Regions from separate parts of the Exiguobacterium sp. s138 genome, predicted to be linked through region 3. Evidence: a T-box and tRNA genes for the amino acid it is inferred to sense, from the RefSeq annotation. Region 3 holds a T-box; the other regions hold tRNA genes.
The links. The T-box of region 3 lies ahead of KNP91_RS11830 (valine--tRNA ligase). A T-box ahead of a tRNA ligase gene usually reads a tRNA of that ligase, here a tRNA-Val.
Positions count from the first base shown of each region.

Region 1: it encodes a tRNA-Val, which carries the amino acid that the T-box ahead of KNP91_RS11830 (valine--tRNA ligase) is inferred to sense. The anticodon was not compared.
Region 2: it encodes a tRNA-Val, which carries the amino acid that the T-box ahead of KNP91_RS11830 (valine--tRNA ligase) is inferred to sense. The anticodon was not compared.

Region 1 covers NZ_JACSMW010000006.1:81,437-91,987, forward strand. Annotated here, with positions in the region: gene KNP91_RS12570 (efflux RND transporter permease subunit) at 1-2,865, opposite strand, end outside; tRNA gene KNP91_RS12575 (tRNA-Val) at 3,042-3,114, shown strand; gene KNP91_RS12580 (PTS sugar transporter subunit IIC) at 3,207-4,229, opposite strand; gene KNP91_RS12585 (metallophosphoesterase family protein) at 4,568-5,302, shown strand; gene KNP91_RS12590 (hypothetical protein) at 5,355-5,633, opposite strand; gene KNP91_RS12595 (TetR/AcrR family transcriptional regulator) at 5,712-6,272, opposite strand; gene KNP91_RS12600 (YhgE/Pip domain-containing protein) at 6,259-8,700, opposite strand; gene KNP91_RS12605 (quinone oxidoreductase family protein) at 8,892-9,857, opposite strand; gene yidD (membrane protein insertion efficiency factor YidD) at 9,963-10,229, shown strand; gene KNP91_RS12615 (tautomerase family protein) at 10,281-10,551, opposite strand, start outside.
Region 2 covers NZ_JACSMW010000006.1:68,368-78,918, reverse strand. Annotated here, with positions in the region: gene KNP91_RS12550 (phytoene desaturase family protein) at 1-1,438, shown strand, start outside; gene KNP91_RS12545 (histidine phosphatase family protein) at 1,486-2,046, opposite strand; gene KNP91_RS12540 (response regulator transcription factor) at 2,060-2,740, opposite strand; gene KNP91_RS15735 (sensor histidine kinase) at 2,745-4,106, opposite strand; gene KNP91_RS12530 (YdhK family protein) at 4,259-4,825, shown strand; tRNA gene KNP91_RS12525 (tRNA-Val) at 4,869-4,941, opposite strand; gene KNP91_RS12520 (nitroreductase family protein) at 5,085-5,696, opposite strand; gene yhfH (protein YhfH) at 5,892-6,038, shown strand; gene KNP91_RS12510 (polysaccharide deacetylase family protein) at 6,244-7,092, shown strand; gene KNP91_RS12505 (YkyA family protein) at 7,105-7,755, shown strand; gene KNP91_RS12500 (EamA family transporter) at 7,849-8,754, shown strand; gene nagE (N-acetylglucosamine-specific PTS transporter subunit IIBC) at 8,785-10,293, opposite strand; gene KNP91_RS12490 (CsbD family protein) at 10,453-10,551, opposite strand, start outside.
Region 3 covers NZ_JACSMW010000005.1:91,250-101,800, forward strand. Annotated here, with positions in the region: gene KNP91_RS11795 (glycosyltransferase family 2 protein) at 1-549, shown strand, start outside; gene KNP91_RS11800 (AI-2E family transporter) at 575-1,723, shown strand; gene hemA (glutamyl-tRNA reductase) at 1,926-3,266, shown strand; gene hemC (hydroxymethylbilane synthase) at 3,349-4,275, shown strand; gene KNP91_RS11815 (uroporphyrinogen-III synthase) at 4,241-4,951, shown strand; gene hemB (porphobilinogen synthase) at 4,948-5,937, shown strand; gene hemL (glutamate-1-semialdehyde 2,1-aminomutase) at 5,934-7,244, shown strand; T-box leader at 7,300-7,529, shown strand; gene KNP91_RS11830 (valine--tRNA ligase) at 7,572-10,214, shown strand; gene KNP91_RS11835 (bifunctional folylpolyglutamate synthase/dihydrofolate synthase) at 10,271-10,551, shown strand, end outside.

The DNA.
Region 1 (10,551 bases), on a different contig from region 3:
CCGAACCGGAAGTCCACGTGTGATGTTCTGACCAATCCGGTCAACAAGCACAATCGCGTTGGTCGTGACGATTCCGATCAGCATGAGGAATCCGATCATAACACTGACAGACAATGGTTCGTTAGCTAGGAACAGTGTAACGAGCGAACCGATCGGAACGAAAATGAGCGATGACAAGATGATGAACGGAATCCGTGCTTTTCCGAACGTGATTAACATCGTCAAGTAAACGAGACCGATGGCAACGACGATGGCAATTCCGAGAGATTGGAAGATTTCAACCGTATCATCATTTCCGCCGCCACTTGTTAAGGAAACGCCGTCCGGCAAGTCAATTTTTTCGACAGCAGCTTTGACGTCACTGGAGACCGTTTGGACGTTATCGCCTTTGACTTGACCCGAAACGCGGGCATAGACTTTACCGTCCAGTTTTTGAATCGATGTGAAGGTATCGACTTCATTGACGGTTGCGACATCTTTTAAGGCGACAGGACCGGCAGCCGAGAAGAGCTGGACATTTTCAAGATCTTCTTTCGACGTCAAGTCTTCCTTGTAAGACAATTGGACGTCCTGATCTTTGTCATCAAGGTTCAGTGTACCGACCGTGACAGGTTTAGTCTGGTCGTTGACCGTACCAAGAATCTGGAAGCCGGATAAACCACGATCACTGGCTTTTTCAGAATCAATTTCGACAAGGAATTGTTTTTGTTTCTCGCTAAAGTTATTCGTAACATATTTCAAATCATTGTTTTTGTTCATATTGTCTTCCACCAGTTTAGCTGCTTTTTGGAGCGCTTCTAAATCAGTCGAGAACAAATCAACATCTACATTATTATTGGATGGGGGACCACCTGTCGACAGTTCAGCAACGCTGATTTTGACGTCGACACCATCTTCTTTTGCGATATCATCCATTTTGGTTTCGAGGGATTTGATCGTTTTTTCGACATCAGCCCCGTCTTTTAAATTCAAGAAGTAGCTGGCTTTGTTGTCAAGTCGCAATCCGGTCGTGAAGTCACGTGCTCCGACGGATGTCGTGACATCAGCAATGGCGTTTTCCTGATCAAACATTTTTTCCATGTTCAGCGAAACATCACTTGTTTTCTCAAGCGACGTTGCAGCAGGAAGCTCCAGTGAAGCAGTCAATGTTTTTGAAGCTTCATTCGGAATGAACGTAAAGCCGAGTTGCGGTACGATGGCAAGCGAACCACCGAGTAACAAGAAGGAAACAACTAAGATGATCGCTTTATGCGACAATGATTTTTCAATCAGTGTGCCGTACCACCGTTGTAAGACGCCTTCTTTTTCTTCCGCCGGTACCTTTTTAAAGGCGAACTTCGCTAAGATCGGTACAATTGTAATCGCGACAAGTAGGGAAGCGAGTAACGAGAAGATGATGGTTAAGGCGAACGGTAAGAAGAATTTACCTGTGATACCGCCGACAAAGCCGATCGGCAAGAAGACGACGACGGTCGTAAGCGTCGAAGACGTGATGGCTTTTAAAATCTCTTTTGTTGATTGTTCGATGACTTCATCTGTCATACCGTCATCTGATTTTCGGACCCGTCGGAAAATGTTTTCAATGACGACGATACTGTCATCGACGACCCGGCCGACAGCAACTGCCATACCACCGAGTGTCATGATATTTAATGAAATAGCTTGCCAGTTCAAGAAGATGGCCGCAATCAAGAGTGACAGCGGAATTGAGACGATTGCAATGATCGTCGCCCGGATATTCCGTAGGAACAAAAGGACAGCCAGTGAAGCGAACAAGGCCCCGAGTAATCCTTCTTTGACAAGCGTAGCGACGGATTCTTCGATGTCTTTCGCAGAATCAATACCAATCGTATAATCGATTTGGTCATCATATTTGTTTAAGATTTTTGTGACGCCGTCAGCAATTTCAACCGTATTAGCGTCTTGTTTTTTGGTGATCGCCATCGAGAGAGAATCTTTTAAATCATAACGTGTTTTTTCACTTTGCTTCGAGACAGCTTCAATGGTAGCGATGTCTGAAAGACGAACCGGTTCCGCTTGTTCTGTCGGAGCACCCGTTTCGTCGGTAGCACCAGCCGGGGGTCCTGATTGGGCAGGTTGACCCTGGCCGCCGGAAGCAGCACCGGAAGCAACACTTGACGTCAATTGAAGATTTTTTAATTTATCCAAGTTTTCCAGTTTTTCTTCGACCCGGATCGGAATCTTCGAATCACCTTCTGCGAGCTGACCAGACGGGAAGGAAACATATTTGGCATTGATTTGTTCTTTAATGCTTGATAACGATAAACCGGCCGCTGTTGCCTTTTTGTTGTCGACAGTAATCTGGACTAAATCATCTTTGTAACCACCAACAGAAACACTGTTGATGCCCGGAATTTTATTCAGTTCCGGTTCGATTTCATTTTTTAGAAGGGACTCAATCTCTTTTCCGTCTTTACTAAAGAAGGAAATGTTGTAGATTGGGAACGATCCAAATGAGAAGCGGTTTAACTTCGTTGTCGCTTCTTCCGGAAGGTTAGCATCCTGGATCGCAGCATCGATTTGTTGTTCGACCTTGTCCATATCGGTATCAAATGGGAATTCGATATTGATGATCCCGATACTTTCATAAGCAGAGCTCGTGATTTTTGTCGAGCCCTCGATCCCTTTCAGTGCTGTCTCGAGTTTTGAGACGACCTGTTTATCGACATCATCCGGAGATGCGCCTGGATACACAGCTTCTACTGAAATTTGAGGAAATTCAATTTCAGGAAATTGATCCACTTTAAGCTGAGAAAACGAATATACGCCGCCCAAAACTAATAAAATAGCAATAATAAATACAGCGACAGAGTTCTTTAAACTAAACCTTGTTAAAAAATTCAACAGTTACCCCTCCTTTATTTTATATGTGCTTATTTACATAGTAGAGGACGAAACGAAACCCTGCAACTTTGAACTGTAGAGCAGAAAGAAAAAATATAATAAAAAAAATCAGAGAAAAGTCTTTACAGTTTTCAATATGTTGCTATAATAAACATATACCCAGGACACACGATCATGATTCTGTAGCTCAGCTGGGAGAGCGCTACCTTGACAGGGTAGAGGTCGCTGGTTCGAGCCCAGTCAGAATCATACCGAGCTCCCGTTCATCACACGATGAACGGGAGTTTTTTCATGTAAAAAAGCTGTTCCTTCATTATATGAGGGAACAGCAACGTGAGCACCTATTGAATTTCTAATCGAAGGTCGCCCATCTTTGTCCAACCGGCCATCGTCGTCATGCGGTAAAAGACGAGCGTCAAGACACCGGGAAGGACGACGCCGGTTGCAAAAAAGATCAGGAACGCATTAAAACCCTGATTAACGAAGATGTTGAGTGGGGCAATCATTGAATTTAATCCGAGACCCGCAAGTTCATAAGGTACTTCAAGTGAAAGAACAAGTGTGGCGATGGGTGCCGAGATCATCGCGGCCAGGAACGGAGCGACGACAAGTCTTGGATTCTTAACGATGTTCGGAAACTGAACCTTTGGTGTGACGAAGAACGAAGCAATCAAACCGCCGGGATCTGTTTGACGATATGCCATCAATGTAAATCCGACAAACTGAGCTGAACAACCGATTAAAGCAGCGGCACTGGCGACCGGGTCGAGTTGAAGGGCGATTGCGAGTGCAGCCGATGAAGCGGGTGACATCAATAAGACACTAAAGATAAGAGCAATAACAAGTGATGTTGCAATCGGTGAAGACTCGACGGACGCAGTAACCATTGCGCTGAATCGTGTGAGGAGAGGTGTTGTGACGGCAGCGGCACCAAGACCGGTAAAACCGCCGGCGAGAACAGCACTGACCGGGATGACCATCATGTCGAATTTTGTTTTCCCTGTCATCCGTTTTCCGACGAAGACGGCCACAGCAGCTGCGAGTAACGCACTGATTGGTTGACCCGGTACGAGGACAAGACCGGCATCCGTCGGTTGAAGTGCGGCTCCGCCAATCGTCGCGGCAATCATCGCACTGAATAAGACTAAGGTGTTTCCGCCAAGCTGATAAGCAATTCCGGCTCCGAGTGCGGGGGCGAGTAAGACTTTGGCGACGCCGCCGATTGTCAGTAACATTTCAATATGTAAGAGATTTCCGAACGTCTCAATCAATAATCCTACCCCTAACGTCACTAACACGGCATTTGCCATCCCGGCAGATACTTTCACCATTCGATCCATCGCATATTCTTTCAACTCACTCATCCTCTCTCTATTTCGCTTTGCCATGAAAAAAACCTATCCGGTATCGGATAGGCGCCAGTATTCCTGCGGGCGCCTCATTCGATGCATCGAAAGGAGGGCCCAAAATCAATTCCGAAAATCAGCGGAAAAGGTTTCAGTCCCTCGAGCATAGAATAATCAGTCGGCCAGCAATGTGGTTTACATACATAAAGTGTATTCCCCTCTCCGTGAATTTTTCTAAGCCTAACACGGGTAAGATGAATAATCAATATTTTCTGACAATTTATTTTTCGTGATTTTTGAACTTAAAATCAGGGGAAAGATAAGAATGGCATAAGTTGAACATTGGAGGCGGTTTCATGAAATTTGCAGTCATTACGGATATTCACGGCAATGCAACGGCATTAGAAGCAGTTTTAAAAAGAATAACGGAAGAAGCAGATGTCTCAGAAATTTTCTGTCTCGGAGATTTGATTGGCATCGGACCACAAACGAATGAAGTCATCGAAATTGTGCGATCGACACCACACATGACGACCATCAGCGGAAATCATGACGAAAATGTCCTTGCGTTGATCCATAGTCAAAAATATCCGGATAGTTACCGTCATGCGAAAAACCATCATCAATGGATTGCCGATCAGTTAACACCGGACAATCAACGTTTTTTGGAGCAGCTCCCAAGAACCGTCCGAAAAACATTTTCGGAACAGGAAGCATTGTTTACACATTATGCGTATCTGGATGAAACAAAAGCGATTGGAGAGGAACCGTTGGCAGATACGGTGGACGGAACAGAACAATCCCTGCCCGAGCTCTTTAAAGGCGAGCAGGCGAGTCTGATTTGCTTTGGGCATCATCATCCGAAACAGTTGGTCCGGGCGATGGGGATAACTTACCTGAATCCGGGGGCGCTAGGCTGTCAGCCGGAAGCTGTAGCACCATTTGCGGTAGTCGAACTGAACAGCGGAGAGTGGAACGTGAATGTCATTGAAGTGAAGTACGATGACCGACCGTACCTTGAAGCGTTTAATGCGGCACCGATGCCGGAAAAAGAACTGTTGCGTAAACTGTTTTTAGGCGGAAGAACATGAAAAAACGATCCGCTTGAATAAGCACGGATCGTTCGATGGATGACACATGTGATTATAAAAAACGGCTTACAAGAACGAGCATTAAAGGGACGGCGATAAGTAAAATCCCGATGATCCGTTTCGTCCGGCTTCGTTTCCATTGAAAGGCAAGCGCAAGGAAAGGGGATACAAGAAATCCGATAAATAAGGTGATCAATGTTAAAATGAAAAACAGAAAATCTGTTTTGGAGCTGGTGCGGGTGTACGATTTCCACATATCAACGAGCGATACAATGACGTAGACCAGCAAAGCTAACGTGAACAGAAAATTGGACAGTAAAAGCTGGGACAAATAAAACACTCCATTCAAGTACGAGTAAGGATCGATCACGCAAAAACAGCCTCTCCATTCATCGAGAGGCTGTTTTCATTATAACAATTTTAACATCGCTTGACTGATTGTTTTTAAATCAAGCGGTTTCCCAATCAGCGGCCATTCAGAAATCAAGGCAATATACGTCTTGAACAGTAAGAACGCAGTTACTTCGACCGGAACGGCCGGAGAACGTTTTTCAAGTTCCAACCGTGTTTCCAGCAGATTCTTTATATATTCGACGATATGCTGCTCGATTCGAATCCGTAGCTCCGACATCTCCTGAAGTTTCAGTGTCTGGGTTTCTTGTGTGATTTGTAAGATAAACAGATGCTGCTGTTGATGATTGACAATGGCATCAATCATCGCCTGTTTATTTTCTTCGACAGAAGCTGTCGTCGTATAGGCGTTTTCCGCTTCTGCTTTCATCTCCTGCAAGACCCGTGTGACGAGGGATTCAAACAAATCAAGTTTACTTTCAAACAATTGATAGACAGTTGGTTTTCCAACATGAGCTCGTTTGGCAACCCGTTCGATGGTCGTTCCTTTATATCCGAGTTCTGAAAAGCAGGACATCGCTGCATCTAAAATGAGATGTTCTTTATCAGACAGTGTCATGGCGTTTTCTCGCTTTCGTTGAGAGTAAGATTCGTTTTCCGCCTAAAGCACCAGCGAAGCTGATAACAAGTGCAGAAAACAGAATCAAACCAAGGATTTGTCCGTTTGTGATGAGTGTGTCAGTAACGCCGATTCCAAGTGCCTCACGGAAACCTGTGACTGAATATGTCATCGGCAGGAAGCGGTGAATCGATTGGAAAAAGCTTGGTGTCATTTCGACCGGGAATGTTCCGCCGCTGCCGCCAATTTGCAGTAACAACAGTAGGAAGGCGCTGAATTGTCCGACCCGACCAAAGAGCATTGTTAACGTAAAGAGTAACGTAATGAAGGTCATACCTGTTAAGGCGGCAAATCCGTACAGCGCAGGCGTACTTGCGACATCGGCATCGAGTACATAGACGATAGCGACGGAAGCCGCAATCCCTTGTAGCGCACCAATCGGTAAGATGATCGATAGTTTACCGACGAGGAAACGCCATGTTAATGTCTCGCCGTGTTCAGGACGGATCTGGTAAACGGAAGAGAACATCAACGCACCGGCGAATAAAGCGATGCTGAGAATGTAAGCTGCAAGACCGGATCCGTAGTTGTTGACGGTTGAATAATCGTGTTCTTTTAAGACGACGGGCTCAGCGAGCATATTATCCCGGGCATTCGATGGTTTCACAGTCGCATCTTTTGCCCCTTTACCGAGTTCCGTTTTCAATGTGTTGGCTCCGTCTGCAAGTTTAGAGTTACCGTCTGCGAGACGCGATGCTCCGTCTGTCAGTTGACCGGCACCGGAGGAAATGGCAACGGCACCGTCCGATAACTGTCCGAGACCTGAGGTCAATTGACCGGATGCTGTACTGGCATCGTTCGCACCGGTTGCCAGCTGTTGTGCCCCAGCTGTTAACTGGCTGCTTCCGGCAGCTGCTTTATGCACGCCGTCTGTATAAGCCGTCAAACCTTGCGTGAGCGTGCCTTGTCCTTGTTCGAGACTTTTTGCACCGGCAAGTAGTTGAGTTTGTCCTTGCTCTAATTGTTTTGAACCAGCAAGTAGTTGGGTTTGTCCTTGTTCTAATCGTTTTGAACCGTCAAGCAGTTGTGCTAGCCCACCATCGAGTTGCGAAACAGCAGAAGCGATACTTTGACCACCAACTGCAAGCTGATTGATTTTTTCTGTGGCGTCATTTGCTTGAGCAAGACTGGCATCAAGAGCAGATTCTTGCTGTGCTAAATTTTGAACGTTTTGTTCCATCGTTGCGATGGATTGAAGCAAAGCACCTTTTTCTTCTTCCGTTAACGTTTCAGATGAAGCAATGACGTCCTTGATGCTCGCGACGTTTGCTTCAAGCGCTTCACGACGTGAACTCAACTCTTGTTTCAGCGTATCCGCTGCCGCGTTGACTGCTGCCAGCGAGGCATTGGCTTCTTGAGCCCGGGCGTTCAATTGGTCGAGACCGGCTGTGAACTGTGGCAAGTTCTTGTCGAGCTTCGACGCACCGGCCGAAGCTGTTTCGAGACCTTGACGGAGTTCCGTCGATCCGGCAGCTGAACTCTCGAGACCTTGACGAAGTTTCGTCGATCCGGCAGCTGAACTTTCGAGACCTTGGCGAAGTTTCGTTGATCCGGCCTGCAAATCGGCTGAACCTTTCATTAACTTCCCGCTGTTGTCATCGAGTTGATTGAGGCCGCTCGATAATTCACCAGATTTCTCAGCTAGTGTTTGTGTTCCACCGCTTAATGTGTTGAGACCGCTTGTCAGCTGAACGGAACCGTCTGCGGCTTTTGTTAAGTTTGTGGACAACTCATTTGTCCCGCTCGTTAATTTACTGAGATTCGTCGTCAGTGTTTTGGCGCCATCTGTTGTTTTCTTCGCTCCGTCCTCGAGTTTCGCCGAACCTTCGGATGCATCTTCGAGTCCTTTGGCAATTTTTTTAAGGGATCCGAAAATCGCACTGCTGTATTGTTTCGTGACGGATTTACGGATTTTTTCGTTTAATTGTTTGGCAGCGGCGCTGGAAATCTGCGTACCGGAATAGTTTTTGGCCGGATTCAGATAATACTCCAGCTCAATTTTTTTCGGGTGATCGTCGAGTAACGTAGTCGCATTATGAGAAAACTTCTTCGGGATGACGACTGTCATGTAAATATCACCGGCGCGAAGCTTTTTAGCCGCATCTTTGCGTGAGAGATACTGCCAGTCAAAGTCATCATTTTTTTTCAGTTTTTTGACGAACTGATTTCCGATGTCAATTTTTTCTCCTTCGAACTTCGTCGCCTTGTCTTCATTGACGACTGCGACCTTGATGTTTTCTGTCTTACCATACGGATCCCAGAAAGCAGATAAAAAGATCGAGTTGTAAAGAAACGGGACGAGGATAAGTGCAAGAATCACGATGATCATCATCGGGCTTTTTAATTTTTTCCATTCTGAGCGAAACATAAATCAAATCTCCTTCTTGAAACTAAAAACTAATTTAAGTTTCTGGTTTTTATGAGATTTACTTTACGCTCTTTTAGGAAGGAAAGCAACTACTTAAGTCGATGAATTTCTGATATGAAGAATTGTTTCTCTTTTGTAATCATTCCAGACGAAAAACGCATCCAACCAATAAAGGAAGGATGCGTTTAGACTTAGGGAATCAATAAAATTTTTCCGGTGCTCTGACGGCTTTCCAAATAATCATGAGCCCGTTGTCCGTCCGAGAGGGAGAAGATAGTCGGAGAGGCGATTTGCAGTTGACCGGATTCCAACCAACTGAACAGTTCACCGGCCCGACGGATACGTTCTTCACGAGTCGTCAGGACGTTCCATAAGTCCCCGCCGGTCAATGTTTTCGAAGTGTCCATCAGGAACCGTGGATCAACTGAGACCGGATCCCCGCCGGCCATGCCGTAAAAGACGACTGTTCCGTGGATTTTCGTCACTTCGAAACTGTTCATCAACGTCGATCCGACCGATTCGTAGACGACATCGACGCCACGCTGATCCGTCAGTGTTAAAATCTGTTCGACCCAGTTATCCGAATATAAAAAGACATGTTCGGCACCGGCTTGTTTAGCGATATCCGCCTTTTCCATCGATGACGTTAAACCAATCGGAATGGCTCCGTGTAATCGGACAATCTGTGTCAACAATTGACCGACGCCACCGGCTGCTGCGTGGACCAATACCAAATCTTTCGGCCGGATGGTATAGCTGTCCCGTGTCAGGTAGTGCGCAGTCAAACCTTGTAATAGAACGGAAGCCGCTGTTTCGTACGAAACAAAATCCGGTAAAGGAATCACTTTATCGACGGGTGCGGCAACGAATTCGGCATTCGCGTTCGGGACGTCGGCAAAGGCTACCCGTTGCCCGACTTGAAGATCAGTCACAGCAGCACCGATTTGTGTGATGATCCCTGAACCCTCGTAACCGAGCAGGTAAGGCGGCGTGCCTTCCAAATGATAATTGCCTTTCCGGCGGTAGATGTCGGCAAAGTTTAATCCGATAGCCTTCATTTCAATTAATACTTCATTCGACTGGATTTCAGGAGTCGGGTGTTCTTCGTAATGCAGTACACTTGAATCTCCGAAGGTACGAAATGTGAGAGCTCGCATAGTAAATACACGTCCTTTTTAGTAGTTGTCAAAGGTAGTATAATTCACTTAAGCAGAAAATCCTTTTCATATGCGTTAGAGTAAGGAAAAAGAAGGTGACACTATATGAAACAAATCCTGCTCGGTGGGATTCATTTTTATCAAAAAGTGATTTCACCGATGAAACCGGCGACCTGCCGATTTTATCCGACCTGCTCGCATTACGGAAAAGAAGCAATCGAGAAACACGGTGCCTTAAGGGGCGGTTATTTGACGACCCGTCGTTTGTTACGTTGCCAACCGTTCCATCCGGGCGGACTCGACTTTGTACCGGAGACATTTGACTGGAAAGCGCCGTTACAACGGGAAAACCCGGCAGAACATCAAAAGTAATTCAAAAAGAGTCTGAGCTCGTTAAACGAGTTCAGACTCTTTTTTTGAATGTTACAGATCACCGGTTAAAAATTGTGCTTTTCCTAAACCGAAACTCCAGTCAGCTGCATCATTCTCGACGATTGAGACCATCAGATCAGCAGGCGAGAGTCCACATACAGCTTCCAACCGTTCAGCCAGTAAACGATAGAGTGCCTGCTTTTTCTCCTCTGTCCGTGTTTTACTTGTCACGCTGATAACGACGACTTGATTGGAACGTGTCAACCCGAGTCCGGTATCCTCAATGATCATTTCGTTCGCTTTATGCGTATGAACGATTTGA
Region 2 (10,551 bases), on a different contig from region 3:
AGCAGCAATCCGCCTTGCGGGAGACGGTTATGAAGTCACGATGCTAGAACAAAATGGAAATGTTGGCGGGAAATTAAACCAACGTAGCGGCCAAGGATTTACGTTCGATACCGGTCCTTCAATCTTGACGATGCCTTGGGTACTCGAACAATTGTTTACGAGCGTCCACCGTCGACTCGACGACTATTTGGAAATCGAACGCATCGAACCGCAATGGCGGACTTTCTTTGAAGACGGTACACAACTTGACGTCAAAGGCGATCTCCCGGGAATGCTTGAGGAATTTAAAAAAGTTTCCGATCAAGCGGATTTCGTCGAATTGTTCAGTTATTCTAAAAAGATGTATGACCTGTGTTTAGACAGTTTCTACAAATACAGTCTCGAAGATTTAAAAGACTTAAAAAAATACCATACGATGTCTGAATTACTTAAGATGGATCCACTCAATACAGTAGCAAGCGGTACGAAAAAACACTTGAACAACAAGTATCTGGAGCAACTGTTTAATTATATGGTCATGTACGTCGGCTCCAACCCTTACGAAGCTCCTGCCGTCTTCAACCAGATGATTTATGTTCAGATGGGACTTGGTATCTATTACGTCAAAGGCGGCATGTACAATATCGCCCGTGCCATGAAGACGGTGCTTGACGAACTCCGGGTGACGATTCATGTCAATACACCTGTCGCACGTGTCGTCACAGAGGGCAAACGTGCGGTCGGCGTGGAAACGACAGACGGTACATTTTATCCGGCTGATGTCGTCGTCTCAAACCTGGAGGTCATTCCGACCTATCAACATCTCATCTCAGAGAAAAAAGGACCAAAACAGGCTAAAAAGTTAAATCAGTCCTTCGTTCCGTCCGTTTCCGGTCTTGTCCTGTTACTTGGTGTGAACCGCGAGTATAAAGATCTTAAGCACCATAACTTCTTCTTCTCGGATGATCCGGAACGGGAATTTGCCCAAATGTTCAAGGATGGTGTTCCGCCAGAAGATCCAACGATTTATGTCGGTGTCTCCTCTAAATCAGATGCTTCCCAGGCACCGGAAGGAAAAGACAATCTGTTTGTCCTGACGCACGTTCCGCCACTGACGAAACAAGACGGCAAAACCGATTGGGATGCGTATCGTGAAGTCGTCCTTGATAAATTAGAACGGATGGGACTGACCGACTTACGTGAATCGATTGAATTCGAATACCGCTTTACACCGGAAGACTTGAAATCACTATACGGTCCGAACGGCGGTTCGATTTACGGTGTGGCTGCCGATCGGAAAAAGAACGGCGGCTTCAAGATTCCATCGAAAAGTGATCTCTACGAAGGGCTTTACTTCGTCGGCGGTTCAACACATCCGGGCGGTGGCGTTCCGATGGTCACTTTGTCGGGTCAACTGACGGCAGATTTAATCCAAAAACATGAAAAGGTAAAAGCATAATCAAAACAGGAGAAGGTCCCTTATCGAAGGGACAATCTCCTGTTTTTTTAGTTATGCTGACAAACTTCTTCAATCTGAAGGAAGGTTTCGTCTTTAAATGTCATTTGATACACAGCCGGCATCTTTAGCGTTTTCCAGAACGCATATCCATATGCCGGATCAAAATGTTGCATTAATAACACCATGATATTCCCGTGTGTTCCGATGACGACGGTTTGATCTTTATGTTTTTCTAGTAATCGTTTGATTTCAGGCACGATCCGCCGTTGTGCCGTAACGTTTGATTCACCTCCATACGGATTTTCATCCGGATGTTCCCATACATAACCGACAGCCTGTTGAAAATCCGGCAGTTCTTCGGGCGCCAATAACCGTTCTTGAAAAGCCGCTGCTTCTTGAATGACTAATCCATATTGTTCTGCTAAAGGCTGGACCGTTTCAATCGCTCGCCGATACGGACTCGCGTAAATCTGGTCCGGTTTAATCCCTTCAAAAAGAGTCGTCAGTTGTTCCGCATCGTCTCTCCCCTGTTCTGATAAAGGACGTGCTTCTTCGTCTGTAGAATAGGTCGAATGTGCATGGCGGACTAAATAAATTGTCGTTGTCATTTCAATTCTCCTTTTAGCTGTCTTTTGTCTGCTCCAGTAAACGATAACCCACACCTCGGACAGTCTCCAAATACTCATCGATTGGAAAACCGGAACGGCGCAATTTCTCACGAAGATGACGCATATGAGAATCAATCGTTCGTGGTTCAATCGATTGATCATCGCCCCACAGCGACAAAACCAATTGTTCTCTTGATAAGACGCCATTCACGGACGTCAAGAGTTTTCCTAAAAGTTGAAACTCTGTTTTCGTCAGTAAGATTTTTTGTCCGTCGAATGTACAATGATATCCTGCGACGTCATACTGCAGTCCATGAAATGCATACTGCTCCCGCTTTTCTCGACCAATCAACAGTTCGATTCGTCCTAATAATTCTCCTTCATGAATCGGCTTTGCCACATAATCATCTGCACCGACTTTGCGCCCCCGTAGCACATCTTCCATTTGATTCCGCGCTGTCACCATAATGATTGGAAAATCAGCCATTCGTCTTATATTTTCACACAACGTCCATCCATCCATATCGGGCATCATGACATCGAGTAAGGCCAAATCGATGGGAACGGTCTTGACGATGTCGAGCGCTTTTTCGGCCGTGTCGGCTAAATGACATGTATGACCATAGGGTACCAGATATAACTTCATTAATTGAAGCATCCGTTGTTCATCATCAACGATTAAAATTCGAGCCATTTCTTCACACCTTCCATTGAATCATCACACTCGTCCCGGCATTCTTTTCACTCTTGATATCTAATGTCGCATCGTGTGCTTGAACGATTGCCAAGGCAATCGTCAAACCAAGCCCTGATCCGCCCCGGCTTCGTGATCGTGACGGTTCACTGCGGTACAGACGTTTTGTCACATGGGGTAAACTTTCTTGGCTGATGCCGCTTCCTGTATCACGTACTTGAAAATACGGTCCTGTTTCATTCCTGCCGTATCGGACGACGATTTCACCGGTTGCTGTATATTTTTTTGCGTTATCCAATACATTTATCAGCACTTGCTTGAGCCGAATTTCATCTCCTGCTATCTCTACCGGTTCCCCTGATACATGCAAATGCAGCCCTTTTTCTTCAATTGCAGGTCGCATTTTCTCTGTCGTCGAGACAATCAATTGATCGAGCGCAAGCGGCACTCGTTCGACTGAGAATGCATTCGTATCGGAACGTGCCAGTAACATCAGCTGTTCAATCAATGTGCTCAAATGATCGCTTTCTTCTTTGATAATCGACAGATAAGCTGTTTTTTCAGATTCCGGCAAGTTTGGACGATGTAATATATCCGCATAACCCTTCATGTAGGTCAGCGGAGTTCGAAGTTCGTGCGAGATATTTGCTAAAAATTCTGTCCGTTCACGATTCAAAAAATCAAGATCTTTTGCCAACTGTGTGATGGAGCGTGCCAGTGCCCCAAGCTCATCCGAGCGGTTTACCGGTAAATCCACGTCAAGGTTTCCTTCTTTCAACTTGGCCGTCGCACGCTCCATCTCAATGAGTGGTCTTGAAATCAATCGTGTACACAGCACGACAGTCGTAAGCGACAGAAGGACGGCAATGATACCAACTTGAATGAATTGTTGTCTTAACGGGTCGACGACTTGTTGAATTAACGTTTCCGGAGCAAACATGAAGACATGCCCACGATGAACACCTGAAATCGTGATTGGACTATCTGTCATAAAAAAACCCTTCGTTTCCGCTTGAGCTCTTAAAATCCGATCTTTTCGTTGTGTTTGAAATTCCGTATGGATAAGCTCTACTTTCATTTTGGGAGTAAGTGGATGCGAAGCCTTTAAAATTTTTCCTTTTTGATCCGTGATAACGACGGTAAATTCGGATGCTGATTCCATCAAACTGACATGTTCCAATGTTTCCGCATGAAATGATTCCTCGAGGACATCGCGGTGCGTGTTCCCTCGGTTCAGCAAACCGAGGACCACTTCATTCGTCCTTTGATTCACAAGGTTTAAATAGAGGGTACTGAACAGAATGCCGCCGATGACAAGAATGGCAGTCAAAAAAAGTAGACCAATGTAGTATGAAATATGCCGCACGCCCTGCTCCTCCTTTTTCTTCACTATTACGATACACTTTTCCAATGACTCATTCAGTCAGGTAATTGAATTGTCACTCTTTCTGCACGGTTTCTGCACGAAACACGGGTATAGTAGTCACATAACCAAATTACTACAGGAGGTCAATTTTCATGAAAAAACAACTACTCGTTACATCACTCGCTCTTTCTGCTGTCCTAAGTTTAGGTGCCTGCGGATCTGATTCCAATTCCTCTACTTCACACGATATGCATGATAATAAGAACGATTCCCATGCAGGGATGATGCATTCAAGTGACGGGAAAATTCCCGCTGGACTGAAACAAGCTGAAAATCCGAAGTTTAAAGACGGATCAGACGTCCTTCTGTCCTCTGATCATATGAAAGGAATGGATGGCGCAAAAGCAACAATCGTCGATTCATTTGATACAACAGTATATGAAGTCAGCTATACACCAACGAACGGTGGTAAAAAAGTCAGTAATCATAAATGGGTGATTCAGGAAGAACTCAACCCGGTTCCGGCTTCACCGTTGCAAGCAGGTGATGAGGTGACTTTAGCGGCTGATCACATGAAAGGGATGGATGGTGCAAAAGCGACCATTGATCAAGCCGATCAGACAACCGTGTATATGGTCGATTTTAAGCCGACAACCGGTGGAAAAACGATTAAAAATCATAAATGGGTGACAGAAGATGAACTTCAAACCAATGATTAAAACAAAAAAACCCGCTCATCCAAGGATGAACGGGTTTTTGGTATGATTCTGACTGGGCTCGAACCAGCGACCTCTACCCTGTCAAGGTAGCGCTCTCCCAGCTGAGCTACAGAATCATGATGCAGTACGTTATGTACTTGCTAGGACATGTATTAATATAGCAAGAAACTAACCATCTGACAAGTACTTTTCTAAAAAAATATGAAAAATAAAAATGAACGAGGCTGAACTCAATGTTGATTCAGCCCCTCTCTTTTACTTATAGAATAGTCGTCACTTGATCGACCGGTAAACGGAGCGCCGGACGTTTTTTCGCGTCTTCGATTGCTTTCCCGACAGCAATCAACATGACCGGGACATAACGTTCGTCTGTAATAAACGTTTCTGTAAAGAGTTGGTGATTGAATCCGCCCATCGCGAGTGTCGAGAGTCCTTTTGCTTCAGCAACTAGCATCAGTTGCATCGCAGCTAAACTTGCGTTTGACATGGCTGCATCTCTCGCGTAAGCCCCTTCTACTTGTCCTTTGATCGAGTCAAACAAGTCTTCCGTCATGCCTCCTGCTTCTACAGCTGGTCCATAAACCGGATTATAGTTTCGGTTTGCCTGTAAATCCCCTAGTACGGCAATGACGACGGAAGAAGAACTGATGGCCGGCTGATTGTAAGCGATTGGAGCTAATCGTTGTTTCGCTTCTTCCGAATGGAAGGCAACGAAATGCCAATGTTGCAGGTTCCAGGCACTTGGCGCAGCTGTCGTCAATTCAACCAATTCTTGTACTTCTTTTTGTGAAAGCGTGAATGTCTCATCGTAATGACGAACTGACCGGCGTTCTGTCAAAATCGATAGTGTGTCAGATAATGTTTGATTCATAATGATCCCCCTCTAGGTACATCTGTTTACTATGTTATCGTATCATCCTCTACGCTTACCTGTCATATGACAAGACTTGCTAAAGAAACTTCTGTTATAAAACAAAGATTGACATACCGCTTCTGTACTAGTACAATAAAATAAATTCAGTGTTGTTTGCTGGTACATCCATATACTAAGAGGAGGAACACAATCATGGAACAACCCCTTTACCAAGAGACCTCTCCCGAGTTTTACCGTCAACTTCCGGTCAAAACCTGCTCCCATTGCGGAAAAGAAATGGATGAACAATGCGAATCGTATAAAACAGAATGTGATGAGTGTGCTGTTACAGAACACTAATCGCAAATTTGCTTGAAGAAGGAAGTCTACCGTAGCGGATGGACTTCTTTTTTTGTTTGAAAATATAACATTATTTCTATCTTAATCAACTTTTTTTGAATTACAGGTTATCCAGTCATCTTTTTGTAATATTTTTGTTACAAATGAAACAGACAAAATGTTACATTTAACTCATAAGATTTTCCGTAAAGGAGCTCAGACATCAATGGATTCATACAACTCAGGCAATCCCATCGGACTTGGTCCAAGATACCGAAAACCCAAACGAAAGTATTTCGCTAAGCTTTTGATCGTGCTGGCGCTGATTCTTCTTCCGATTGGCGGTTACATCGTTTATCAGTACTTGACTTCGACACAACAACAAGCGAGCGTAAAAACCGTCCAATCTTTACAGGAAGTTCCGACTCCGAACCTGGACAAGGTACGCGTCGAGAAATGGAACGGGATTACTAAAAAAGTGGCGTATCTGACATTTGAAGACGGACCGACCGCTTTGACTTCAGACATCTTGAAATCATTAAAAGAACAAGAAGTTAAAGCGACTTTTTTTTTGATCGGAAGTAACATCAATGAGCAACCGGATGTCGTCCGCTCGATGGCAAAGGCTGGACATTACATCGGACCACACAGTGAAACTCATGATTACGACACGTTGTATAAGAAAAAGCAGTATGTTCCCGAGATGCTGCGGGTACAGAAACAAATCAACCAACTGACGAATCACAGCCCGTTGTTGACACGTCCGCCTTATGGATCAACACCCGGCATTACCAAGTCGATTGCAAAAGAGATCGAACAGGCGAAACTTCGGGTGTGGGACTGGTCGATCGATTCGATGGACTGGTACTACAAAGATAGTGCCAAGGAAGTTGCCAACACTGTCATCAGCCGTGCGGAAGGCCCGGTCGAAATCATCCTGTTGCATGAACAACCACAAACATTGCAGGCATTGCCTGCGATTGTCGCCGGATTAAAGAAAAAAGGCTATCAATTTTCCATCTATGATGAAGATTTTCATGTCCCGTATAATTTCGCAAAATTCTCTAATTTATAAGGAGTTCCTTTCATGATTAATAAACGGATGATCCTCACCAGTTGTTTGACCTGTCTCGGCCTCTTGCTTCTCAGTGCCTGTTCGAGTGATCCGGCTGCTTCGGTATACGAGCAGTTGGAAGAACAAGCGAAGTCCGAACAAAAAGCAGCAGTCGTCGCCGAGCAACGGACACGCCAAGATGAAATTTCCGTCAATACCTACCAAGCCGTCCTCGAAGCCGGGGCCGATGATATTAAACGGGCACAAAATGAACGGGATGAATTGACCGCTCTGAATCAAAACCGTGTCAAATTGTTAAAACAAGAACAGACAATCCGTACCCATGCTTTTGATGAGTTAGACCTTGCGGAATTAACAAGTACCCTATCTTCGTTGCCTGCCGCTAAAAAAGACGGGACAGCCCTTATCAATATCTTTAAAGAGCGGGAGAAGGCTTTTGATACGTTTTTGAAACGTTATGCGGCGACGATTGATTCAGAAAAGAAAGTGCTTTCCTACTTGACCGAAAAACCGAACTTCGTTAAGATTGATGAAGCAACAGCTGATTTAAACCGGACTTCCCGTCAAGCGACAGAAGCACTCAAAACCTTTAATCAATTGACCGTCCGCTACAATGAATTAAAGCCAACCTTTTACAAAAAGGCTGGACTCAACATTAAATAACTCACACAGGTTGCAACCAAACCCTGTCCAAAAAACCTGGACAAGGCCCCGTTGCAACCTTTTTTGTGCGTTCTAAAACATGGAGGGATCTGTATGAATCGTTCAAAAGCAACACTTTTCGTCTTAATCGGCGCCATCAGTTACGGCGTCCTGTCGACCATCGTCAAACTGGCTTACGGTGCCGGTTTTGACTCAGCCGCTGTTTCCGGAAGTCAATTTTTCTTCGGATGGCTGATGATTTTTGTCTTAGCCCTGCTGTCAAAAAATCTTCGTCTGAATCCGAAAACAGCTCTTACTTTAATGGCCATCGGAATTTCAAGCGGCACGACCGGTTACCTGTATTATCAGAGCCTACAAACCGTCTCCGCTTCAGTCGCCATCATTCTCCTCTTCCAATTCACATGGATTGGTGTCGTGATTGATTCGATTTTGGCAAAACGTCTGCCGTCGCGTTCTCATTTCTTGTCTGCCGTCCTATTGATCGGCGGTGCCATTTTAGCGAGCGCTGCTTATACGAGCGCCCTTGACGTGCGCGGTACGTTGTTCGGACTCGGCGCAGCCGTCAGTTTCTCGATCTTCCTGCTTGCGAGCGGACGGGTCGCAAACCATGTACCGGTCATTAAAAAAAGCTTTTATATGATGACAGGCGGACTTCTCTTCGTCATGATTATGTATCCGCCGACGACTTTCCTGACTGCAGCGAATTTCGAACAGGGACTGATCTGGTACGCACTTCCACTGGGTCTGTTCGCCTTAATTCTGCCACCGCTGTTATTCGCAGCAGGTGCCCCACACTTAAGCCCGGCCAGCGTCTCCTTGCTTGGTGCAGCCGAACTGCCGACTGCCGTCATCTGTTCCGTCCTCATCCTCGGTGAGCATCTCTCCGGTTCACAGTGGATCGGGATCATCATCATCCTGATTGGAATTTTCTATCCGATTTACGTCAGCAGTCTGAAACAATCGACTACTTCTGTTCCACGTCAAAACGACCTCTCCTGAGCAATCAGGAAAGGTCGTTTTTTTATAGCATTATTTTTGACGTTTCATCGCATCAGCGACGAACTCGACATCCGTACCGATGATGATTTGGACGTTTTTCGCGCCCATCTTCATAACACCTTTTGCGCCGGCCGCTTTAATTGCAGCTTCGTCAATGATCGTTGAATCTTTTACCTGGAGACGGAGACGTGTCGCACAGTTATCAATCGCTGTAACGTTGTCCGTTCCTTGTAAGCCTGCAAAAATACGTGCTGCTTGTTGCTCGTACTTATCGTCTGATACACCCGTGACAGGGCCTGCATCCGTTACAAGTGATTCATCTTCACGACCCGGCGTTTTCAGATCGAATTTCGTGATCATGAAGTAGAACAGGAAGTAATAAATGACGGCGAATACGAGACCGACAACGAGTAAAAGCAACGGTTTTGTCGCGATTCCGAAGTTCAGGACATAGTCAATGAAACCGGCAGAGAAGGAGAACCCGTGCAAGATACCGAGTAAATTGACGACTGCCATGGAAACACCCGTCAACACGGCGTGCATGACATATAAGACCGGTGACAAGAACATGAATGAAAACTCAATCGGTTCCGTAATCCCTGTCAGGAATGATGTTAATCCAAGACCAATCATCGCCCCTGCGACGGCTTTCCGATTTTCTTTGCGTGCCGCCATGACCATGGCTGCTGCTGCAGCCGGTAAAGCGAACATCATGATCGGGAAAAATCCGGCTTGATAAATACCGGCTGTCGGATCTCCAGCGAAGAAGCGTGCGATATCTCCATTCGCAATTGTTCCATCCGCTTTTTCATATGAACCGAAGACAAACCAGAAAATATTGTTCAAGACATGGTGAAGACCGACAGGAATTAACAGACGGTTGAAGAATCCAAACAGTGCGGCCCCTCCTGCTCCAAGGCTGACCATCCATTCTCCCGCATTATTGATTCCGTCTTCAATGAACGGCCATAAGTAACCAAAGACAAACGCTAAGACCAGCATAGCGGCTGACGTGATGATCGGAACAAAACGGCGTCCGCCGAAGAATGCTAACCAATCCGGTAATTTAATATTGTAAAATCGGTTGTACAACAAACCGGCAACGATACCGGCAATAATTCCGCCGAAGACAGCCATGTTGACCATTGATCCTAAGGTTGCCTGATTGGCAATGGAACTTAAGGTCGCTCCGTCCACTTTCGTCGAGGAGTCATTGACAATGGCGGCAATCGCATCGTACTTGGCCTGAATCTGGGCATTTGAATAATCCTTATTCATCGAGTCAACGCCCGTTTTTAAGACCAAATACCCGACTGCTCCTGCCAATCCGGCAGCTCCGCTGGCATCAATGGATAATCCAATCGCAACACCAATCGCAAAAATCAGTGGAAGATTATCAAAAATCGCACCACCTGCTGCCACCATTAACGGAATATCCAACATATCGGCTGAACCGAGTCGAAGGACAATTCCCGCGGCTGGTAAAACGGCGATCGGCAGCATTAAAGCTTTACCGATTCGTTGAAGAAACTGCAACATACACTTCATCCTTTCCTAAATAAAAACAAATAATGACATGACGATGAAAACGCTTTAACATCTATTATTATTCCACATACACGTCTAAATGACTAGACCTTTATACATATTTTTTCATAAAAAAAGATCCCTTTAGATAAGGGACCTTACGGGTACAGATTAACGACGATTCGTATCTTCAAGATTCTGTTGAACATTACCAACTGTTTTTTTAGCATCGCCTTTAAGCTGATCTTTTTTGCCTTCACGTTCTGTTGA
Region 3 (10,551 bases):
ATTGAATATGTTCCGTCACCGGTCTGTTGGACGCAGGCGCCGGAGACGATGGAAGTCTTACGCTCGCAACGGAGCCGTTGGCACCGTGGACTGGCAGAAACGTTATGGACGCATAAACGGATGATTGGGAATCCACGCTACGGTTTCGTCGGAAGCGTCTCGATGCTATACTTCTTTTTAATCGAATTGCTGGGACCGATTGTCGAATTGATCGGGTACTTCATCATTCCGCTTAACCTGCTGGTCGGAACACTTAATTTTGAGTTCGGTGTTGTCCTGTTGACGGTGGCTTTGCTTTACGGTTCCTTGTTATCCGCTGGAGCCGTTCTGCTTGAGGAATGGACGATGCACCGATTTAAAAACGTCATGGAATTAATCCGATTGTACCTGTGGTCACTGACAGAATCGTTTTGGTACCGCCCGATCCTGGTCTTCTTTAAGCTGGGTGGATTAATTCAGTTCATGACGGGCCGCGGTCAATGGGGTAAAATGGAACGACAACGACTGGATGAAGTCGTGACGGAAGACGCAAAAGAAAAAACAAGTTGATTGTAAACGCGTAGGAGGACTGTTCGTGGATTTACTTCGAAACAAATGGTTTAAAGCCTTACTTTGGATTTTGACGATTTTCTTGGTCATCTGGGTCGGAACAAAAATCTCATTTTTATTCCAACCGATCAAAGTGATGTTAGCATTGATTTTCCCACCGTTGATTATCGCCGGTATCTTTTATTACTTCACTCTCGGGATTGTCGACACGCTGCAAAAGCGCGTCAAGAAACGGGGACTCGCGGTTCTGATCGTCCTGCTCGGATTTCTCGGTGTCATCACGATTGCCGTCGCTTCGATCGGTCCGATTTTGGTCGAGCAAGTGTCGGATTTCGTGACAAGCATTCCGAACCTGGTCGTCGAACTGCGGGACCAGACGCTGAATCTCCGGGACCAGTTGATGAACAACCGGTTCATCTCCAACTGGGTGCATGAAAATACCGCCATGTTTGATTCATGGACAAATGAAGCGACATCTTATATCGGCACGTTATTCAAGTCGGTGTCGACCTCTGTCGGGACGATCTTCGGGGTCATCTCTTCGACCGTCTTGATCATCGTGCTTGTGCCGTTCATTTTGGTCTACATGTTACTCGACGGCTATAAGTTTCCGACCTCCGTCGTCAAACTGTTACCGAAAAGCTATGAAACGGAAACCCGGAAAATTCTTCACGATATGCATGTGACGGTTAAACATTACGTGAATGGTCAAGTCATCGTCTCGTTGTGTGTCGGTCTGATGTCGTTGATTGGATTCTTCATCTCGGATATTCAATATGCATTGCTGCTGGCACTGTTCTGTACGGTCACGAATATCATCCCGTATCTTGGACCATACATCGGGGCTGTTCCGGCCGTCATCGTCGGATTCATCGACGATCCGATCAAAGCACTCTACGCCATCATTACGATTGTCGTCGCCCAACAGATTGAATCGAATCTGATTTCACCGTATGTTCAAGGGAAGACGTTGAAAGTCCATCCGTTAACGATCATCATCGTCTTGCTCGTTGCCGGAAAAATTGCCGGGATCATCGGTGTCATCCTAGCGGTCCCGACCTATGCCGTAACGAAAGTTGTTGTTCAAAACATTGCCCGGATTTATCGTTTGCGCCAACAAAAGTTGGATGTCCAGATCGATGAGTCACGGATCATTACCGATTCGACGAAATAAGAAAGACAAACCCTCTGCTGACGATGAAAGCAGAGGGTTTGTACTTTGTCGCTGAGAGGGATATGGTAAGAAGATAAGTTTCACAACTTCGACTCATTTTAGTTTATAAATTGATTGGAATCTTTTTTATAATGGTTATAATGTAGAGTAGAGAACGAAAGATAGATGAGAATGAAATCTTTGGACGTAAGGGGTAGAGCGCATGCATATCGTAGTTGTCGGTTTAAATAATAAGACGGCGCCTGTATCAATCCGCGAACAAGTCTCATTTGGGGAACATGAGATGAAGGGAGCGGTCGTTGCGCTACGTGACGAAAAAAGTATTTTCGAGAGCGTCATCGTTTCGACATGCAACCGGACGGAATTATATGTCGTTACGGATCAGCCGCATACAGGGCGTTATTATACAAAACGTTTTTTGGCGAACTGGTTTGGTTTGACGATGGAAGAACTGGAGCCGTATTTGTTCATCCACGAGGGATTTGACGCAATGAAGCATCTTTTCCGGGTGACAAGCGGACTCGACTCGATGATTGTCGGTGAAACACAGATTCTCGGGCAAGTGAAAACGAGTTTCTTTACGGCACAAAAACTCGAGACGACAGGAACAGTTTTCAATAAATTATTTAAAGAAGCCGTGACGCTTGCAAAACGGGCACATGCGGAAACAGGAATCGGTGAAAATGCGGTTTCAGTCAGCGCAGCTGCCGTCACGTTAGCGGAACAATTACTTGGATCACTCGAAGACAAATCGATTGTTGTCATCGGTGCCGGCGAAACAGGAGAATTGACGACCCTGAACTTATACGAAGCAGGTGCCCGTGATATCACTGTTTTCAACCGGACGCTGGCAAAAGCGGAAGAAGTGGCGAATCGTTTCGAAGGATCTGCACATTCGATTAATGAAATGCAATGCGGTCTGCTTCGGGCTGACATCGTTATTTCTTCGACCGGAGCAAAACGAGCAATCATCAAACGTGAAGACATTGCTGCAGCCCAACTGTTCCGGAGTGACCGTCCGTTCCTGTTGATCGACATCGCGGTTCCCCGTGATATCGAGCCGACAGCGGGTGACTTGCCGGGTGTCCATCTGTATGATGTTGATGATTTAACGTCAATCGTTCAGCAAAACATGGCAGAACGATTGAAGGAAGCAGCAAAAATCGAACAGCGGATTGAAGCTGCAATTGCCGAGTTCGAAGGATGGATGACGACACTTGGTGTCGTTCCGATCATTACGGAACTCCGAGATCAGTCGCTTAAAATCCAGCAAGAGACGATGCAGAGCTTAGAACGGAAACTGCCGAACATGACAAATCGGGAAAAAACCGTGATCGGGAAACACATGAAATCGATCATCAACCAGCTGTTGCGCGAACCGTTGTCGTACATCAAAGATGCGGCAGCAAAACCGGATGCCGAGCAACGAATTGCTCAGTTCATGGATACGTTTGCATTAGACGAAGAACTGTTTGATGGTGTGACTGAAGAAATCGTATTACAAGAAGAAACAGCAGCAGAACGTAAAGCTGTGAATCGGTGAACATAGACCGAATTGTGTTACAATAGAAAAGCATGGGGCGGACTTGTGCCGCCCCTTTATTATTGTACAGGGGGATTTCAGCATGCGAAAAATCATAGTAGGTTCACGAAGTTCAAAACTTGCGATGACACAAACGAAGTGGGTCATCGAACAATTGAAACAGGCAGGTGCACCATACGAATTCGAAATCAAGAATATCATCACGAAGGGTGACCGCATCCTTGACGTGACACTATCTAAAGTCGGTGGTAAAGGATTGTTCGTTAAAGAAATCGAACAACAGATGATTGACGAAGATATTGATTTTGCAGTGCATAGCATGAAAGATCTTCCGTCTGAGTTGCCGACAGGACTCATCATTGGGGCGACACCTGCACGGGTCGATGCGCGTGATGCTTTGATTACGAAAACAGGCGGTGGACTGGACTCGCTTCCGGAAGGCGCAGTCGTTGGGACAAGCAGCTTACGCCGTGGCTCACAATTACTCAAATTACGCCCGGATCTAAAAATCGAATCAATCCGCGGAAACATCGATACACGCCTTGAAAAGCTGAAGACTGGTCCGTTTGACGGCATTCTGCTTGCGGCTGCCGGTCTGCAACGGATGGGTTGGTCGGATGAAATCGTGTCGGAATACATTTCAACGGATGACATGATTCCTGCAGTCGGTCAAGGAATCTTAGCGATTGAATGCCGGGCAGACGATCAGGAAGTCCGCGACTTGTTGAATTTGATTCATGACCAGATGACAGAGAAAGTCGCTTTCGCTGAGCGCGCGTTTTTGGCAGCCATCGAAGGAAGCTGTCATGTACCTGTCGGTGGATTTGCGACCATCAACGAAGATTTGTCGACGACACTCGTCGGATTCCTCGGTTCAGTAGACGGACAGCAAATCCTGCTTGAACGGGAAACGTCACTTGATCCGATGCAACTCGGTCAAACGGTTGCGACGCGTCTTCTTGATGCAGGGGGTCGTGAAATTCTCGCATCTTTACCGGATGACCTGTAAACGACTGGTTTTGACGGGAAGCCGTCGACCGACTGCGGAGCAGGTGGAGCGTTTGACAGCACAGCGGATTGAAGTCGTCCATCATCCGGTCATCGAAACGATTCCGGTCGATTTTCAATTGCCGACGGAACTCGATTGGCTGATTGTGACGAGTCCGACTGGCGTCGAACGCATCCAGTCAGAGCTTCCGTCCTTGCAATATACGAAGATTGCAGTCGTCGGATCAAAAACGGCGGCGGCGTTAATCAAGCAGGGACGAACACCTGATTTCATCCCGTCCGCTTTTACAGGGGATGTACTGGTTGAAGAATTACGGCCGCTTCTCCGGACAGGACAACGCATCTGTTTTGCCCGCGGGAACCGGTCACGTCAAGAACCGCTCGAACGATTAAAGAATGCCATTGCGGCTGAAGTGTTGGAAGTCATCACGTACGAAACAAAGTTGCGGGTGATTCCACCTGATCTGTTGCAACAGACTGCGTATATTGGTTTACAAAGTCCTTCAGCTGTCGAAGCGATTGCTCCATTGCGTCAAGAGACGACGGCGACTTACGTGACCATCGGACCGATTACCGAGCAAGCCGCTCGACGTTTCGGTTTGACACCACTTTTGGTCGCTGCCGTTTATACACTCGACGGACTGATTGACTGTATTTTAGAGGAGGAACTGTTATGAATACATTAGAATTCGCACGTCATCGCCGCTTGCGGAATACAGCATCATTGCGCTCACTCGTCCGGGAAAATCATCTTCACAAAACGGATTTGATTTATCCGTTGTTTGTCGCAGAAGGAGAAGACATCAAACGGGAAGTCAGCTCGATGCCCGGCGTATTCAACCTTTCACTCGACCATCTTGAAGCAGAAATCAAGGAAGTCGTTTCACTTGGTATTGAATCGGTCATCCTGTTTGGTGTTCCGCACGATCACTTAAAAGATGAACAAGGGACCGGCGCGTTTCACGATCACGGAATCGTTCAAGAAGCGACGCGACTCGTTAAAAAAGTCGCACCGCAACTGACGGTCATCGCGGATACATGTCTATGCGAATATACGTCAACCGGACACTGCGGCATCGTCGCCGACGGAACGGTCGATAACGATGCGTCACTTCCGTTGCACGTCCAAACAGCAGTGTCTCAAGCGCGTGCCGGTGCCGACATCATCGCACCATCTTCCATGATGGACGGATTTGTCGCGGCGATCCGCCAAGGACTCGATGAGAATGGATTCAGCCATATCCCGGTCATGAGTTACGGCGTCAAGTATGCTTCCGCTTATTACGGACCGTTCCGTGATGCGGCAAACTCGGCACCTGGTGAAGGGGACCGCAAAGGGTATCAAATGGATCCGGCTAACCGTCGGGAAGCATTCCGTGAAGCGACAGCAGATGTCGAGCAGGGTGCCGACTTCATGATCGTCAAACCGGCTCTCGCCTTTATGGATATCATTCGGGATGTCCGGGAACGGGTAGACTTACCAATCGTCGCGTATAACGTATCGGGTGAATATGCGATGGTCAAGGCTGCTGCGTTAAACGGCTGGATTGACGAAGAACGTATTGTCATGGAAACGATGCTCGGCTTTAAACGGGCCGGAGCCGATTTAATCATCACCTATTTCGCGAAAGACATTTGCCGTTACTTGGAGGGGTCGAAATGAGCTTAACGAATCAAAACTCAAAATCAAAAGCCGCGTTTGAGCGGGCCTTACCGCTCATGCCGGGCGGTGTCAACAGCCCGGTTCGCGCGTATAAATCAGTCGGCATGACACCGATTTTTGCAGAACGTGCGCAAGGATCACGTCTGTACGATATCGACGGAAAAGAATACATCGACTATGTTTTATCATGGGGACCGATGATTCTTGGTCATGCTGATCCGATCGTGACGGCTGCCATTCAAGAGCAGGCGACACGTGGATGGAGCTACGGCACACCAACCGAAATCGAGTCGGCGATGGCGGAAGTCGTCATCAGCCGTGTCCCGTCGGTTGAAGTCGTCCGGATGGTCAACTCCGGAACGGAAGCGACGATGGCTGCGCTTCGTCTCGCACGCGGATATACAGGAAAAACAAAAATCCTGAAATTCGAAGGCTGTTATCACGGTCACGGCGATTCACTGTTGATTAAAGCCGGATCAGGCGTTGCGACACTCGGACTGCCGGATTCACCGGGTGTACCGGCACAAATTGCCAGTATGACATTGACAGTGCCGTATAATGACATGGATGCGGTTCGGATTGCATTTGAAAAACACGGCGACGATATCGCCGGTGTCATCGTCGAACCTGCAGCCGGAAACATGGGCTTCGTGCCACCACAACCGGGCTTCCTCGAAGGACTGCGCGAAATCACGGAACAGCACGGCACACTGTTGATCTTTGATGAAGTCATGACCGGTTTCCGCGTCGGCTTCAATTGTGCCCAAGGACATTTCGGTGTCACACCGGATATCACATGTCTCGGTAAGGTCATCGGTGGCGGTATGCCGGTCGGTGCTTACGGCGGACGTCGCGATATCATGGAACAAATCGCGCCGCAAGGTCCGATTTATCAAGCCGGTACATTATCAGGTAATCCGCTTGCCATGGCGGCAGGACTTGCGACATTAACGCAACTGAAACCGGAACACTACGAAGAGTTTGACCGGAAAGCCAACCGTTTGTCGGAAGGGTATCTCGCAGCAGCTGCGAAATACAATATTCCATTGACGACGAACCGCGCCGGTGCGATGTTCGGTGTCTTCTTCACGGATCAGCCGGTGACGAACTTCGAACAGGCAAAATCATCGAACCTCGATATGTTCCGCTCATATTATCAAAAAATGGCGGCACGTGGTATCTTCTTACCACCGTCACAATTTGAAGGACTCTTCCTGTCGACCGTTCATACGGACGACGATATCGAGCAGACGATTGCAGCAGTCGAGCTGACATTCAAAGAATTACAACTCGAATTTAATCGTTAAGCAGTTCTTGACGAGCCGTAGAGGTCTCGGATAAAATAAAGAAAGAATAATTTGGAAAACAGCGATGACGGGAAGAGTAGTCAACAACCGGACTGTATGAGAGAACACATCCACTGGCTGAGAGATGTGACAGGAAGTGCTGACGAAGGTCACCCCACGAGCTGGTTCTGTAAGCGACAGCAAGCAGAATCCGGATTGCCGCACGTTACGCGGGCTAGAGGGCACTCTGCAAAGAGTGAACTAAGGTGGTACCGCGGAAGAGCAACGGCTTCTTTCGTCCTTAGATGAGGACGAGAGAAGCCGTTTTTATTATGGATTAAAGGAGCGATTCAGATGCAGGAATTATCAATGCCAACAAAATATGATCCGCAGGCAACGGAAGAAAAATGGTACGACTTTTGGATGAAAGGGGAATACTTCAAAGCCGATCAGGATCCGGAAAAAGCACCGTATACGATCGTCATCCCGCCACCGAACGTCACCGGGAAATTACACCTCGGTCATGCCTGGGATACAACACTTCAGGATATGCTGACACGGATGAAACGGATGCAAGGTTTCGACGTCTTGTACCTGCCGGGAATGGACCACGCCGGAATCGCGACGCAAGCCAAAGTCGAACAGAAGCTCCGGGCGGAAGGAAAGTCACGTCTTGAAATGGGACGTGAGAAGTTCCTTGAACAATCATGGGCATGGAAAGAAGAATATGCTTCAACAATCCGCGAGCAATGGTCGAAACTCGGACTCGGACTCGATTATTCACGGGAACGGTTTACACTCGATGAAGGTTTGTCGGAAGCGGTTCAAGAAGTGTTCGTTAAATTGTATGAAAAAGGCTTGATCTACCGTGGTGAATACATCGTTAACTGGGATCCGGCGACGAAAACAGCCATCTCGGATATCGAGGTCATTTATAAAGACATCGAAGGTGCTTTCTATCACTTCAGTTATCCGTTGACGGACGGAAGCGGTCACGTCGAACTGGCGACGACGCGTCCGGAAACGATGCTCGGCGATACAGCGATTGCCGTCAATCCGAAAGATGAGCGTTATGCACACCTCGTCGGAAAAACAATCACTTTACCAATCGTCGGCCGGGAAATCCCGATTGTTGCCGATGAGTACGTTGATATGGAGTTTGGGACAGGTGTCGTTAAAATCACGCCGGCCCACGACCCGAACGACTTTGAAGTTGGAAACCGTCATGATTTACCGCGTGTCCTCGTCATGAACGAAGACGGCACGATGAACGAAAATGCCGGCAAATATGAAGGTATGGATCGTTTCGAATGCCGTAAGCAGATTGTCGAAGATCTGAAAGAATCAGGTGTCCTGATCAAAGTCGAACCGCATCTGCATTCCGTTGGTCACTCGGAACGGTCGGACGCGATTGTCGAGCCGTACTTGTCGCTCCAATGGTTTGTTAAAATGGAACCGCTCGCTGAAAAAGCATTACAAGAGCAACAAGGGGAAGACAAAATCAACTTTATTCCGCAACGTTTCGAAAACACATATGTCCGCTGGATGGAAAACATCCGTGACTGGTGTGTCAGCCGTCAGCTTTGGTGGGGTCACCGGATTCCGGCCTGGTACCACAAAGAAACGGGCGAAGTCTACGTCGGCAAAGAAGCTCCGGCTGATCTCGAAAACTGGGAACAGGACAATGATGTGCTGGATACATGGTTCTCATCCGCCCTTTGGCCGTTCTCGACGATGGGCTGGCCAAACGAAGGTGCAGCTGATTATCAGAAGTACTTCCCGACGTCAACACTCGTAACGGGTTACGATATCATCGCTTTCTGGGTCTCACGGATGATCTTCCAATCGTATGAATTCACAGGCGAACGTCCATTCAACGATGTCTTGATTCACGGCTTGATCCGTGACTCCGAGGGACGGAAAATGTCGAAATCACTTGGTAACGGGATTGATCCGATGGATGTCATCGAGAAATACGGTGCGGATTCGCTGCGCTGGTTCTTAACGACCGGTTCAACACCAGGAAACGATTTACGTTTCTACTGGGAGAAAATCGAAGCGACATGGAACTTCTCGAACAAATTGTGGAACGCGAGCCGCTTTGCCTTGATGAACATGGATGGACTGACGCATGAGCAAATTGATCTGTCCGGTGAGAAATCACTTGCCGATCAATGGATTCTGACACGTCTGAACACGACGATTGATGATGTGACGCGTCTGTCAGACAAATATGAGTTTGGTGAAGCCGGTCGCGTTCTGTATCACTTCATCTGGGAAGACTTCTGTAACTGGTACATCGAGATGGCGAAGTTGCCGTTAAACGGTGAGGACGAAGCAGCGAAATTGACGACACGTTCGATTCTTGCCTATACGCTTGATCAAATCATGCGTCTGATGCATCCGTTCATGCCGTTCATCACGGAAGAAATCTGGCAGCACTTACCGCACGAAGGCGAAACAGTTACACGTGCCGCTTGGCCGACACGGAACGATTCACTGGATTTCCCAAAATCTGTTCCGGCATTTGAAGCCGTTCAGAACGTCATCCGTTCAGTTCGAAACATCCGGGCTGAAGTCAACGCACCGATGTCGAAACAAATTCAGTTGATGATTTCAACGAGTGACGATCAAGTCCAGCATGATTTAGAAACAAATCTGTCGTACTTGAAAAAGTTCACGAATGCGTCAGAATTGCTCGTTGAACGCAATATGACAGCACCGGAAAAGGCGATGAGTGCCATCGTGACGGGAGCAGAATTGTTCATTCCGCTCGCTGACTTGATCAACATCGAAGAAGAGATCGCCCGTCTGAACAAAGAACTCGTCAAGTATACAAAAGAAGTCGAACGGGTCGAGAAAAAACTCAACAACCCGGGCTTCGTCGGGAAAGCACCGGCACATGTCATTGAAGAAGAACAAGCAAAAGCACAAGACTACAAAGAGAAACGGGCAGCAGTCGAAGTCCGGATCAGCGAACTCGCAAAATAATCTTAACAGTGGCTCAAGTTTTCTTGAGTCACTTTTTTTGAAGGAGTGAAGCAAGCGTGAGAACACGAGAAGATGTACTCGAATGGTTATCGGCGTTACTGGCCTTTGGCATCAAACCGGGACTGAGCCGGATGGAAGCGTTACTGGCGGAACTTATGATTGATCCGGATACGATTCCGACGATTCATGTTGCGGGAACAAATGGGAAAGGCTCGACGGTTGCTTTTTTACGGGAGATGGGGATGGCGCAAGGGCTGCAAATCGGAACGTTCACCTCACCGTACATCATTCAGTTTGAGGAACGTATCATGCTGAACAGTGTGCCGATCAGTGAACC